2 linked regions of the Pyxidicoccus xibeiensis genome follow. The protein of the gene in region 2 interacts with the protein of the main gene of each other region in a pairwise test. Links are inferred from orthologs where the notes say so. Each region holds a gene or a part of one and is shown on either strand. Other genes may lie near its edges.

Region 1 (5,853 bases), on a different replicon or contig from region 2:
AGTTCAGCCGCTCCTCGTTGAACTCCACCTTGGGGGGCTCGAGGTTGGGGTCATACGCGCCCACGGCCTCGATGAACTTGCCATCCCGGGGGTTCCGGGAGTCGGTGGCGACCACGTGGTAGTACGGCTTCTTCTTGGCGCCCGCGCGGGCGAGACGGAGGACGACGGCCATTGAGTGCTCCAACGAACAGGTTACATCTGTGAGAAGGGGGGCGCTCTTACCGCCGCACCCGCTAGATTGTCAAGGAAGCTCGGGATGTTATGTCGTGCCCTCTACGGGGGCCTCGCCCTGGTTGGCGAGCTGTCCGCAGGCACCGGCGATGTCCCGACCCCGGTTCCTGCGGATGTAGGCTGCGATGTGCCCATCGGCGAGGATGGCGCGGAACTGCTCCGCCCGCTCCTCCCCGGTGGTGTGGAACCCCAGCCCGGGGTTCTCGTTGTAGGGAATCAGGTTCACCTTCACCGGGATTCCCTTCAGCAGCTCGATGAGCCGGTGCGCGTCCTCATCGGCGTCGTTGAAGCCCGAGATGAGCACGTACTCGAAGGTGATGCGGCGCCCCTGGCGCAGCGGGAACTTCCGGCACGCGTCCAGCAGCGCCGCGATGTTCCACTTGCGGTTGACGGGCATCGTCTTGCTGCGCTGCTCGTCGGTGCTGGCGTTGAGGGAGATGGCCAGCTTGACGTCCGTCTCCTGGCCGAAGCGCTCGATCATCGGCACCAGGCCCACCGTGGAGACGGTGATGTGCCGGTGGCTGAAGTTGGGCCCGTCCTGCGACTGGAGGATGGAGAGCGCCGTCTTGAGGTTCTCGAAGTTGTGCAGGGGCTCGCCCATGCCCATGAACACCAGGTTGCTGAGCGGGCGGTAGGTCTCCAGCCCCTCGTTCTTCCGGACTTCGCGGTTCACCGCGTGGACCTGGGCGACGATCTCCCCGGGGGTGAGGTTGCGCTTGAGCCCCATGGTGCCCGTCATGCAGAAGCCGCACGCCATGGCGCAGCCCACCTGGGTGGACACGCACAGCGTCTTGCGGTCCTCGGTGGGCATGTAGACGGACTCGATGAAGCGCCCGTCCCGCGTCTTCCACCGGTACTTGATGGTGCCGTCGGTGCTGCGCAGCTCCGTGTCCTTCACCAGCGGGACGATCTCCGCCTGGGCCTTGAGCTTCTCGCGCAGGGCCTTGGACAGGTCCGTCATCTCGTCGAACGAGGTGACGCCGCGCTGGTGCAGCCAGCGGTAGATCTGCGGCGCGCGGAAGGAGCGCTCCCCCAGCGTCTCGGTGACGAAGCGCGTGAGGCCTTCCAGCGACAGGCTGGCCACGTCCACCAGCTTCGCGGGCGCGGGAGCCGGCAGCGGCTCGGTGACTGGGAGGGTATTGGCGGAGGTCTCGGACATCGTCGTTGGGCTGTTAACGGAGGGCCCAAGGGCGTCCCTTCCCACACCTGGGCACGGCAAGTCAAAGGAGCGCACGCTCCCCTACCCGCCTGTTGGACGCTTCCAGGCCCTTCCCTGGAAGAACAACGGCCCGGGCCCACACCTTCACGGGCGTGGACACCGGGCCGGAGCGAGGCCTCGGAGGAGGCCCGGCTGCCTACTTCTGGTACGGGTACGGCTGGATTTCCGTCTCGCGGAAGAAGTACGCGATCTCGATCTTCGCGTTCTCCAGGCTGTCCGAGCCGTGCACCGTGTTCTTGTCGATGCTGGTGGCGAAGTCCTTGCGGATGGTGCCGGCGGCGGCCTGGGCCGGGTTGGTGGCGCCCATGATGTCGCGGTTGCCCAGGACGGCGTTCTCACCCTCCAGCACCATCAGGACGACCGGGCCGGAGATCATGAACTGCACCAGGTCCTTGAAGAAGGGCCGGGCCTTGTGGACCGCGTAGAAGCCCTCGGCCTCCTTCTGGGAGAGCTGCTGCAGCCGGATGGCGACCGGCTTCAGACCCTTCTCCTCGAAGCGGCTGATGATCTTCCCGATGACGCCCTTCTCCAGACCGTCCGGCTTGATGATGGACAGCGTGCGCTCGATGGCCATGTGACTGGCTCCTTGTTCTCGTTGGGGTTTGGCGCTGCGAATCAGCGCTTCTTGGGAGCGCCCCGCTTGAGGGCCTCCTGGAGGGTGGTGCCCAGCTCGGCGGGGCTGGCGGCCATCAGGAAGCCGGCGGCCTCCATGGCCTTCATCTTCTCGGTCGCCGTGCCCTTGCCACCGGAGATGATGGCGCCGGCGTGGCCCATGCGCTTGCCCGGGGGCGCCGACTGGCCGGCGATGAAGCCGGCGATGGGCTTGGTGAACTCGCGAGCGACGTACTCCGCACCCGCCTCCTCGGCGCTGCCGCCGATCTCACCAATCATGATGACCGCGTCCGTCTCCGGGTCCGCGTTGAAGAGCTTCAGCACGTCCACGAAGTCCGTGCCGTTGACCGGGTCCCCGCCGATGCCCACGGCGGTGGACTGGCCCAGGCCCAGCTGGGTGAGCTGGTGCACGGCCTCGTAGGTCAGCGTGCCGGAGCGGGACACCACGCCGATGCGGCCCGGCTTGTGGATGTGGCCCGGCATGATGCCGATCTTGCACTTGGCGCCCGGCGTAATCACGCCCGGGCAGTTGGGGCCGATGAGGCGCACGCCCGGCTTGCCCTGCAGGTAGCGCTTGGCGCGCACCATGTCGTTGACGGGGATGCCCTCGGTGATGGTGATGATGAGGGAGATGCCCGCGTCGGCGGCCTCCATGATGGAGTCGGCGGCGAAGGGAGGCGGGACGAAGATGACGGAGGTGTTGGCGCCCGCCTGCTTCACGGCGTCAGCCACCGTGTTGAACACGGGGACCTTGCCCTCGAAGTCGGTGCCGCCCTTGCCCGGCGTCACGCCGGCCACGAGCTTGGTGCCGTACTCCATCATCTGCTTCGAATGGAACGAGCCCGCAGAGCCGGTGATGCCCTGACAGACCACCTTCGTGTTTTCGTTGACGAGGATGCTCATGGCGCTCCTTCAGGAAGTTGTTGGCGACGGAGTGCGCCGGACTACTTGATGGCCGCGACGGCCTTCTCGGCCGCCTGTCGCAGGTTGTCCGCCGGGGTGATGGCAAGGCCGGAGTTGCGCAGCAGCTCCTTGCCCTTCTCCACGTTGGTGCCTTCCAGCCGGACCACGAGCGGGACCTGGAGCTTGACCTCCTTCGCCGCGGCGATGATGCCCTCGGCGATGACGTCGCACTTCATGATGCCGCCGAAGATGTTCACGAGCACGGCCTTCACGGCCGGGTCGGCGAGGATGAGCTTGAAGGCCGCGGTGACCTTCTCCTTGCTCGCGCCGCCGCCCACGTCCAGGAAGTTGGCCGGCGCACCGCCCACCAGCTTGATGGTGTCCATGGTGGCCATGGCCAGGCCGGCGCCGTTCACCATGCAGCCGATGTTGCCGTCGAGCGCGATGTAGGCCAGGTCCCACTCCTTGGCCTGCGTCTCACGGGGCTCCTCCTCGGCGAGGTCGCGGTACTCCAGCAGCTCCTTGTGCCGGTAGAGCGCGTTCTCGTCGAAGTTCACCTTCGCGTCGAGCGCCACCACGCCGCCGTCCTTCAGGATGACGAGCGGGTTGACCTCCACGATGGAGGCGTCCGTCTCCATGAACATCCGGTAGAGCGAGGAGCAGAACTGGACGAACTTGTTCACCGTGGGGCCGGTGAGGCCCAGGCCGAAGGCCAGCTTGCGGCCCTGGAAGTCGGTGAAGCCCACCGCCGGGTCCACCGCCTCGCGGAGGATCTTCTCGGGGTGCTTCTCCGCCACTTCCTCGATCTCCACGCCGCCCTCGCGGGAGGCCATGAAGGTGACGCGGCTGGTGGCGCGGTCCAGCGTCACGCCGAGGTACAGCTCCTGGCCGATGGCGAGGCCTTCCTCGATGTAGACCTTGTGGACCGTCTGGCCTTCCGGCCCGGTCTGGATGGTCTTCAGCTTCATGCCCAGCATCTGCTTGGCGAGGTCCTTCGCCTCGGCGGGGCTCTTGGCGAGCTTCACGCCACCGCCCTTGCCGCGACCGCCCGCGTGGATCTGGGCCTTCACGACGACCACGGGCGTGCCGAGCTGCTTGGCAGCGGCTTCCGCCTCGTTGGGCGAGAGCGCGAGGATGCCCTTCGGCGTGGGCACGCCATACTTCCGGAAGATTTCCTTGCCCTGGTACTCGTGGATCTTCATCGAGGCTCCGATTGGGACGAGGGAGACGGCCTTTACAGACAGGCGTCAGCGCGGGGCCCTCATTGCGCAGAAACCGACGGATGGCAAGGCCGTTTGACCCCGGCGGAACCGCCCCATGCGGTCCTGTGCACAGCAGATAACCAGGATTGTCCGCCAGAATGAGCCCGCCTTCACGGCCGTGAGGCGGCCCGCCGACGAGGACCCGTACCGCCCGGAACCCACTCCCCTCGGGGCTCGCCCCCGGGCGCCGGTATGGCGTGGAGCTCCTGACGTTTCATTCCCCGGGTGGCGCGTGCGTCCAGTTGCCCTCCCCTGGAGCCCTCATGTCCTTGCGACCGTGGCACCTGCTGTTGCTCTGCCTGCTCGTCGTCCCTGGCCTCGCCGCGGGGGCAGACGCACCGGCTGACGTGGTGCTGGACGCGAAGGCGCGCGGTCGCATCCTGGAGGCGGTCATCACCCAGGTGCGCACGCGCCACTACTCGACCGAGAAGGCCGCACTCGCGGAGCGGCTGCTGCGCTCGCGGGTCAAGCGCGGGGACTACGACGCCATCACCGGGGGCCGGCAGCTGGCGGACGTCCTCACCGAGCACCTCGTGCGGGACGGCCAGGACGCGCACTTCATCGTCATCTTCAGCCCCCAGCCCGTTCCGAAGAACCTGGGCCTGCCGTGGGAGCCCGCCCCGCCGGAGGTGCAGGCCTTCCGTGCCCAGCGCAAGGAGCGAAGGCGGAAGCTGGCCCACCGCGACGCGTATGGCGTCAACCGGGTGGAGCGGCTGGACGGCAACGTGGGCTACCTGCGGCTGACGAGCTTCCCAGAGGTGGAGTTCGGCGGAGACGCCGCGACGGCCGCCATGCGGCTGCTGTCCGGGACGGACGCGCTCATCATCGACCTGCGCGGGAATGGCGGAGGCGATGGGGAGCTGGTGGCGATGTACCTGGGCTGGCTGTTGCCGGAGCCCACCCACGTGCTCGACACGGTGTGGAAGGGCCGGGGGACGGAGCAGCTCCACACGCCCGCGTACCTCCCCGCGGGCCGGTACGGGGACAAGGAGGTCTACGTCCTCACGGACGGGCACACGTTCTCCGCGGCGGAGTCGCTCGCGTATGACCTGCAGGCCCGCAAGCGCGCGCGGGTGGTGGGCGAGCGGACGCGGGGCGGAGCCAATCCCGGCGTTGCCCTGCCCGTGGACGAGCACTTCGTCGTCGGCGTGCCCATGGGGCAGACGGTGCACGCGGTGACGAAGACGAGCTGGGAGGGCGTGGGCGTGAAGCCGGATGTGCCGGTGGCGGCCGAGGACGCGCTGCGCACCGCGCACGTGGCGGCGCTCACCGCGCTGGTGAAGCGCGCGACGGAGGCGGAGCAGCAGGAGGAGCTCCAGGCGGCGCTCGAGGCGCTCGGCGCCAGTACGAAGCCCTGAGCGGAAGCCCGGAAGCAGCAGGAGGCCTTCCGCGGGCTTCAAGTCCCGGGAGCCCCCCGAAACGGCGGCGGCCCCGCCCGGCGCCTCGAGAGGGACGCCAGCACGGGGCCGCTTCGCGACGACGGTGGAACGGGTGAGCGCTACCCCGGACCGCCGTGGCTCTTCTGCTCCTCTTCCTTGAAGAAGATGTCCTTGATCATCAGCTTCGTCACCTCGCGGTTCATCACCGCGATGGACGTGGTGAGCGGAATCTCCTTCGGGCAGACCT
Region 2 (7,920 bases):
GCAGTCCGCCGCCGCCAGGCCGATGCCCAGCTCATAGAGGAACTCGCGCAGCCTCGCCTCGTCCTGCCAGAGGTCCCGGATGGCGCGAAGCCCGTCGATGAAGAGCAGCTTCGCGCCCCGCTTGCGGACCGTCTGCACGAGCAGGTCGCGCGTCTCCCGGGCCCCCTGCTTCAGGGTGGAGTAGGCGCTCATCACGAAGAGCCGCTCGTCGAGCAGCTCCCCCTGGAAGAAGGAGAAGCCGGCCAGCTCCCCCATCAGCTTGTCGTGAGGTTCCGAGGTGACGGTGGCCACCACCACCGGCAGTCCCCGCGCCGCCGCGAGGAAGGCTACCTGGCTGCACAGGACGGTCTTCCCGCAGCCAGGGTCTCCCGTCACGATGACGGCCTGGCGTCTGGGGATGCCACCGCCCAGGAGCATGTCGAAGCTGGGGATGCCCGTTTCGAAGAGCGACCCCATCCGGCTGCTATCCATTCAGTTCTGTGTCCATCGAGCGGCGAAAGGCCACGCGCGGGGCTCTGCCACTCGCAAGAGGACGCGCAAAAACACAGGGGCGCGGAATGCCGCAGGCCCTGCCCGGGAGTTAACAAGCCGAGGGAGGGACGCCAAGCGCGCCTCCCCCATTCTCTGCCCCCGGGGGCTGCTGGATGCTCGATGCCCGACAGTCAGGCCAGGGCCTGGAGGGCTCGGGCGCCTACCACTTCTGCTCGGGCAGGGATTTCTCGCGCACCTGCTCATCGGGCTGGCCGTAGCCGGGCATGCCGTCCTCTCGCACCTCGTCGGCCTTGGAGGGCGCCCGGGGCGTCTCCTCGTCCTGCGTCCCGCGCTCGGGCGCGTCCTGCTCCGACTGTGGCTGCTTGGGCTCGGTGGCCATCGCTCTCCTCCCCTCGCGCGTCACGCGCGAGAGGAAATGTCGTCATCCGCACGCCTGGCGGAAGGGGCCGGCACCCCGGCACCGGGCAGGCGGGCGAGGCGCCGCCTCCCTTTCCGGAGTCGAAGCCTCAGCCCGCGCGCGAGCCCGGCGTCGTAGGCGCGCCGCCCGCGGGGCCACCATTGCCCGCGGGGCCACCATTGGAGGAGGCGGGCACGTCATCGCTCGCGCCGAAGAGGCCTCGCACCACGGCGGCGATGGCCAGCGGCGTCCCCACGCGCTCGTCATAGTGGGGCGTCAGGGCCTGGGCGAACTCCTCCGCCGAGGGGAAGCGGTCCTCGGGCCTGGCGGAGAAGGCGCGGTCCACCACCGCCTCCAGGGCCTCGGGCACCTCCGGGCGCAGCTCGCGCAGCGGCCGGTACTGGCGGGACCAGATGGCGGCGAAGACCTCGTCCGGCGAGCCGCCGAGGAAGGGCCGCTCCAGCGTCAGCAGCTCGTAGAGCACCACCGTGGCGGCCCACAGGTCGGCCTCGGGGTTCACCTCGCCGAGCAGCGACTCGGGGGACAGGTAGTAGGGCTTGCCCAGCACCTCGCCGCCCTGGAGCTTGCCGTCCACCAGCACGCGCGACACCCCGAAGTCGCCCAGCTTGATCTCCCCCACCCGGGAGATGAAGAGGTTGGAGGGGGACACGTCGCAGTGGACGATGCCCAGCCGCTCTCCCTGGGGGCCGGTGGCGGTGTGCGCGTACGCGAGCGCCTCCAGCAGCACCTTGCCCAGGTACACCGCGAAGTCCAGCGGCAGGGGGATGCCGCGCACCTTGCAGCGGCGGAGGATCTGCCCCAGGTCCCTCCCGTCCACCAGCTCCATCACGATGAAGTAGATGCCCTCCAACTCACCGGCATCCAGCACCGTGACGATGTTGGGGTGGTGCAGCTGCTTGGACAGCTGCGCCTCGCGCGCGAAGAGCGCCACCGACTGCGGATCTCTCGTCAGCGCCGGCAACAGCCGCTTGAGCGCCACCGTCCACCCCTCGCGGGGACCGGTGCGCACCCGGGCGCGGTACACCTCCGCCATGCCGCCCTTTCCGAGCACGGAGAGGATTTCATAGTTGCCGAAGACGCGGATGGCCTTGGGCGCAGAGGGCGGCTGGGTCACGGGCTCGTGCTTCCGGATCCTGTCGGCTCGCGGCTGGCGGCCCTCTTGCGGCCCTGCTGCATCAGCGACCGGATCTCCTCGTGCAGGGCCCGCTCCGGCACGGCCTCGGCGGGCCGGTTCCTCGGCGCCCACCCCAGCTCCATGGCCCTGCGCAGCGACTCGCGGCACCGGCCATGGTTGGTGCCCTCGCGGTGGTGCGCGTAGGCCGTCCACAGGTGCACGTCGGGGCGGGTGGACGACTTCACCGAGCCCAGCGACCTCAGCGCGCCTTCGATGTCGTTCTTGCTGAGCTGGCTGGCCGCCAGCCCCACCATCGCCGAGGGGCTGCGCGCGTCGCGCTCCACCACGCCCTGCACGACGGCCTGCGCGGCCTTCGACTCGCCCGCCGCCGGCTGCCGCGAGCCCCCTTCGGAGGACGCGTCCGGCAGGCGCCCGCGCGCCTGCACCACCGAGCCCGTCATCGTCTCCGGGGCGGGCGGCGCGTCGACCTCCAGCGGCTCGGCTTCGTCAGCGGCCGGGGCCGCGGCCTCCCGGGCGTCCGGCAGGGGCGACGTGGCCCTGAGGATCAGCAGCGAGCCGCCCTTCAGCGCGCTGGAGCCGCAGCCCGGCGCCAGCCGCACCAGCGCGCTCAGCACCCTGTCTTGAGGGTTGAAGAGGGCCAGCATGGGGTACTCGACGCGCGCCTCACACTCCGGGCCCACCTGGCACAGCAGCACCGTACCCACCAGCACGTTGTCCTGGAACTCCCCGGAGATCAGCCGGGTATCGGACTTGAACCCACACGCCCCGCCGGTGCCGGTGCCGATGACGCGCTCGCCCTCCATGCGGAACTCGACCTGCCCGTAGGCATCCGACAGGTAGGGGCCGGACACGGTCGGCCCCGCCCATGCGAGGGCGGAGACGACGGAAAGAATCGTCGCGAGACCCTTGTTTGAATGCGCGGGCGGCATGTGCGGGGTTGCCTTCATCATAGGGGTCGTGAGGCTGCCTTGTAAACGCACGAGGAAGCCTTGACCCAGCCGGCCCCCATCCTTATCATTTCCCCAGACTCTTACGGGTTTTCCCAATAGATTCGAGGACTTGGTAGCACTGGAGCTTTGTTACAAGGGCTGTCCCCTGCGGGGCGCGTGATGCCCAGCAGAAATTCGAACCGATACGTCCATTCCGGGGTCCGTTTCGGTCGCTTTGTGCAAGCCCTCCCCCTCACGGGGATGAGGGAAGCCTGCGGCGGCATGATTTCGGTTCCCACCTGGCTTTCAGTGGGTTCAATGGACGCTGGGCACACGGCCATGCGGCGGGGGACTTTTTCTGTGGAGTGGCGGCGGTGAGCGAGACGGTGGTGGAAGAGGCGGCGGCGAGGAAGCAGACCCTGCGTGAGGAGCTGACGGCGCGTCGCAAGGCGATGACGCCGGACATCATCGACACGCGAGGTCTCAAGGTTCAGTCTCGGTTTCTGGCAACCACGTATTATCAGAAGGCGAGAACGGTGGCTCTCTACGCCCCCATCCGGGGCGAGGTGCCTACGCGGGACATCCTGATTGCGGCTCTGCAGGACGACAAAATCGTCTGCTATCCGCTGTCCCACGTGCACGGACGCATCCTGTCCTTCAGGGCCATCAAATCGGAGAGCGAGCTGGAGCCGGGGCGGCTGGGGGTGCGTGAGCCCAGCAACTCATCGGATCTCATCTCGGTGGAGAACATCGACCTGTTCGTGGTGCCGGGCCTGGGCTTCACCCGGGACGGCAAGCGGCTGGGGCGCGGAGGCGGCTACTACGACGCCACCCTTCGCGCGGCCAGCCAGCGCAGCCGCCGCGTCGGTCTGGCTTTCAATGACCAGGTCGTCCAGGTGCTGCCCACGACGGGTGACGACGTGGACATGGACCTCATCGTGACGGAGTCCGAGTCGCTGCGCGGTCTGTACCGCGACCCGGAATTCCTGGATACGTGAAGGTTCTCTTCATGGGAGATGTCGTGGGCCGCCCGGGACTCCAGGCGGTCCGCGCACTCCTGCCCAGACTGGTCTCCGAGCACTCGGTGGACCTGTGTGTCGCCAACGCGGAGAACAGCGAGGGCGGTGCGGGCATCAGCGCCGAATCGGCGACGTTCCTGCTCGACAGCGGCGTGAAGCTGCTGACGAGCGGGAACCACTTCTATTCGAAGAAGGCCATCCTGCCCTGGGTGACGGCGCATCCGGACCTGCTCCTGCGGCCGGCCAACTACCCCAAGGGCACGCCGGGCAAGGGCCACGGCCTGGTGAAGCTCCCGGACGGGCGCGCCCTGGGAGTCATCAACCTGGAGGGCCGCGTCTTCATGCGCATGGAGGCCAGCCCCTTCGAGGTGGTGCTGCCGCTGGTGGAGGAGCTGCGCAAGCAGACACCCTGCATCCTGGTGGACATGCACTGCGAGGCCAGCAGCGAGAAGAACGCCATGGGCGTGCACCTGGATGGCCGGGTGTCCGCGGTGGTGGGCACGCACACGCACGTGCAGACGGCGGATGAGCGGCTGCTGCCCGGCGGCACGGCCTTCATCACCGACGTGGGCATGTGTGGCCCGCTGGACTCCGTCATCGGCATGAAGAAGGAGACGTCGCTGGCGCGCTTCCTCGGGGAGAAGGCCCCCTACGAGGTGGCGGAGAAGCTGGTGTACCTCCAGGGCGTGGTCATCGACATCGACGACACCACGGGCCGGGCGCGGAGCATCGAGCGGGTGCGCCACCGCCTGCCGGGCACCTAGCGGATATGCGCCGACAGGCGTCGCTTTTGGGGCTAAGTTGCCGGCGCCATGAACACGGACGCGCTGCGCAAGGCGACCCCCGAGGAGCAGTTCGAAGAAGTCACCCGAGGCACCGTGGACATCCAGGTGCCCGAGGAGCTGAAGAAGAAGCTCCAGCGCTCGTATGACTCGGGCAAGCCCCTGGTCATCAAGGCGGGGTTCGACCCCAGCCGGCCGGATCTGCACATCGGCCACTCGCTGCTGCTCACGCGCATGCGGCGCTTCCAGGACTTCGGCCACACGGTGGTCTTCCTCATCGGCGACTTCACGGGGCTCATCGGTGACCCGACGGGGCGCAACGCCACCCGTCCGGCGCTGACGCGCGACGAGGTGAAGGCCAACGCGGAGACGTACAAGCAGCAGGTCTTCAAGGTGTTGGACCCGGACAAGACGCTGGTGCGCTTCAACTCCACCTGGCTGGACGCGCTGGGCACGGAGGGGATGATCCGCCTGGCCGCGCGCTACTCGGTGCAGCGCATTCTGGAGCGCGACGACTTCAAGAAGCGCTTCCGGGACAACGTCTCCATCTCCATCCACGAGTTCCTCTACCCGCTCCTGCAGGGCTACGACTCGGTGGCGCTCAAGTCGGACGTGGAGCTGGGCGCGACGGATCAGCTCTTCAACCTGCTCGTGGGCCGCCAGCTCATGAAGGAGGAGGGGCTGGAGCCGCAGGTCATCATGACGGGCCCCATCCTCGAGGGGCTGAACGCGAAGCTGGTGGACGGGAAGATCGTCGGCGACAAGATGTCCAAGAGCCTGGACAACTACGTGGGCGTGGACGAGCCGCCGGAGACCATCTTCGGCAAGCTGATGAGCATCACCGACGACCTGATGTGGCGCTACCTGGAGCTGCTGTCCGCGAAGCCGCGGGCGGAGCTGGCCGACATCCGCGCCAGGGTGCAGGGCGGCGAGCTGCACCCGATGACGGTGAAGAAGGACTTCGCCCGGGAGATGGCGGTGCGCTTCCACGGCGAGGAGGGTGGCCGCAAGGCGGTGGAGGCCTGGGACAACCTCAAGAAGCAGGCGCCGCAGGCGAGCCTGGAGGTCATCACCGTGTCGCTCGGCGACGCGGAGAAGGTGCCCCTCTTCAAGCTGCTGCCAGAGACGAAGCTGGTGGCGTCCGGCACCAAGGCCCGCGAGGCGCTGGCCCAGGGCAGCGTGCGCGTGAATGGCGAGAAGGTGCAGGACGTGAAGGCGGAGCTGGGGGCGGGCGAGTACACCATCTCCGTGGGCAAGGCCCGCACGGACAAGCCGAACTCCGTGCTGCTGAAGCTGTCCTGAGCCTTCGAGCCCGAGGGTGAAGGCCGGCGGTGTCCTTGCGCCGGCCTCCCGTGGCTCGAAGGGGGCCTCCCCCCGTGCCTGCCTGCCCGGTTGAATGGCGGGCCCTGGCGGCCGTCCCAGGTGGTGACCTCAGCGGCCCCTGCCTCGTTCCGAGGGCAGCAGGGGACTGCTGTAGACTCCCGGCCGCCATGCGTCTTCCCCTCCCCTGCCTTGCCCTGCTGCTGGCCACCCTCCCCGCCCTGGCGGGCCCGGGGGCCTTCGTCTCCGAGAGCCGCGTGGACGCGGTGGAGCAGCCCGAGTCCCAGCGGGTCGTCTTCACGGTGGAGCCGGACACGTCGTACCCGCTGCTGAAGAAGGGCGGCCCCAGCCGGGCGTGGTGCAAGCTGCAGGGCCCGTCCGGCGCCGAGGGCTGGGTGCTGTGCGAGGGCGCTCCGGAGGCCGCGGCGCCCCGGGCTCCGGACGCGGCGGCGCTGGCGGCGGCGGACCGGAGGAACTCCGAGCAGCAGGCACGCGGCAAGGAGGAGCAGCAGGCCCGCTTCGCCCGCCTGTCGGAGGAGGCTCCGGACGAGGAGCAGACGCAGGCCGTCGTCGTGCAGGCGCCGGCTTCGAATGCGGGTCGCGCGCAGCCGGCCAGCGGGAAGGCACCCGCGGACGAGGGGCGTGCGCAGCCGGCCGTGGCGCAGGCGGCCTCGGGTGTGGAGTTCGTGTCGTCACGCGGGGCGCAGGCGCGCGCGGACTGGACGCCGGCCACGGGCTGCTCGACGACGTGTGAGACGAAGCCGCTCTTCGGGAAGCTGCCCGCTCTTTCGCCGATGGACCGCGAGGTGCTGGACTTGTGCCCGGCGCGTCCGGACGTGAGCGTGAGCGCGGGGGACGTGCAGCGCTTCTTCTCCAAGCACTACAACGACTCGCGCATCCAGACGGCTCTGTCCGTCGCGGGCCGGCCGGGCTCGCGGCAGGGCAACCTCGAGTGGCTCACCAGCCTGTGGGTGAGCACCGGCCCGCGCAACGCCTTCACGCACGTGTTCTGCGGGGACGACTGGCAGCGCGGCCCCATCGGCGGGCTGCACTTCCTGCCCCGCTACGCGCAGCTCGAGGCGGAGGGGAAGCTCTGCTACGGCGGCCCGGCACGCGGCGGCAGCGCGCAGAAGGGCGACCAGTACCTCATCAAGTTCCGTGGCGTGGCGCCGTGGTCCTGCGGGGAGAAGAAGATTGGCGGCTTCTCGCGCTCGCCGGACGCGGTGGGCCTGGTGGCCATCGGCACGCGGGCCTTCGCCAGTTGCTGCTCGCGAGGCGGGGGGAAGAAGGAAGGCGGCGTGTACTCCGCGCCGGACCTGGGCGGGACGAACTGGCGCGTCTGGTGCGGCACGCGCAACGGCACCTACGGCATCGCCACGCTCTACCCCACCGACGAGCAGGCCACCTGCGGGGACTGACGCCGGAGGTGGCCGCGCGCCCGTCGCACGGCCACCTTCCCTGGATGCGCCCGCCTACTTCGCGGGGCCCACGTTGAGCACCGCGCCGCTGGAGTACGCGGTGAACTCCGGCGCGTACATGGACTGCACGGTGGCCGGGCCCACGCGGAAGGTGCCGGCCATGTTGGCGCGCAGGCGGTACTTGAAGGTGTACTCGCCGGCGGGCAGCCACTCGAAGAAGAAGTTGGTGCCCGAGTCCCGCGTCTCCTCGTACCAGACGATGCCCAAATCCCACCGGTGGCGGGACTGGACGTTCTCCGGCTCCAGGCCGGCGGCGCGCGGGTCCTTCAGGTGGACGTACTCCGCCGCGTGCTTCGTGCGCAGCGACAGCTGCACCTCCACCTCGTCACCGGGCCTGAGCGGCGTGC

What was found.
Region 1: the proteins of LXT23_RS34960 (region 2) and ndk interact in binary tests that used the Escherichia coli proteins (3 or more experiments, as listed by UniProt). The link is inferred for Pyxidicoccus xibeiensis from one-to-one orthologs.

The regions. Positions count from the first base shown.
Region 1 is NZ_JAJVKV010000008.1:246,243-252,095, reverse strand. Bases 306-3,189 are described here. They hold ndk (nucleoside-diphosphate kinase), read right to left. Parts: upstream 2,025-3,189; coding sequence 1,587-2,024; downstream 306-1,586. Other genes in these bases: sucC (ADP-forming succinate--CoA ligase subunit beta), read right to left, coding at 3,007-3,189; sucD (succinate--CoA ligase subunit alpha), read right to left, coding at 2,066-2,965; rlmN (23S rRNA (adenine(2503)-C(2))-methyltransferase RlmN), read right to left, coding at 306-1,390. Outside these bases: rpsP (30S ribosomal protein S16), read right to left, coding at 1-172; more of rlmN, read right to left, coding at 260-305; more of sucC, read right to left, coding at 3,190-4,167; LXT23_RS32175 (S41 family peptidase), read left to right, coding at 4,491-5,585; sdhB (succinate dehydrogenase iron-sulfur subunit), read right to left, coding at 5,726-5,853. UniProt on the Escherichia coli protein: Major role in the synthesis of nucleoside triphosphates other than ATP. The ATP gamma phosphate is transferred to the NDP beta phosphate via a ping-pong mechanism, using a phosphorylated active-site intermediate.
Region 2 is NZ_JAJVKV010000010.1:131,763-139,682, forward strand. What follows is about bases 2,427-5,160. They hold LXT23_RS34960 (5-formyltetrahydrofolate cyclo-ligase), read left to right. Parts: upstream 2,427-3,348; coding sequence 3,349-3,972; downstream 3,973-5,160. Other genes in these bases: LXT23_RS34955 (hypothetical protein), read right to left, coding at 2,427-2,896; LXT23_RS34965 (TIGR00282 family metallophosphoesterase), read left to right, coding at 3,969-4,757; tyrS (tyrosine--tRNA ligase), read left to right, coding at 4,806-5,160. Also shown: LXT23_RS34940 (ATPase domain-containing protein), read right to left, coding at 1-456; LXT23_RS34945 (hypothetical protein), read right to left, coding at 692-871; LXT23_RS34950 (serine/threonine-protein kinase), read right to left, coding at 999-2,024; more of LXT23_RS34955, read right to left, coding at 2,021-2,426; more of tyrS, read left to right, coding at 5,161-6,077; LXT23_RS34975 (EndoU domain-containing protein), read left to right, coding at 6,266-7,513; LXT23_RS34980 (alpha-2-macroglobulin family protein), read right to left, coding at 7,568-7,920. UniProt on the Escherichia coli protein: Involved in the removal of 5-formyltetrahydrofolate.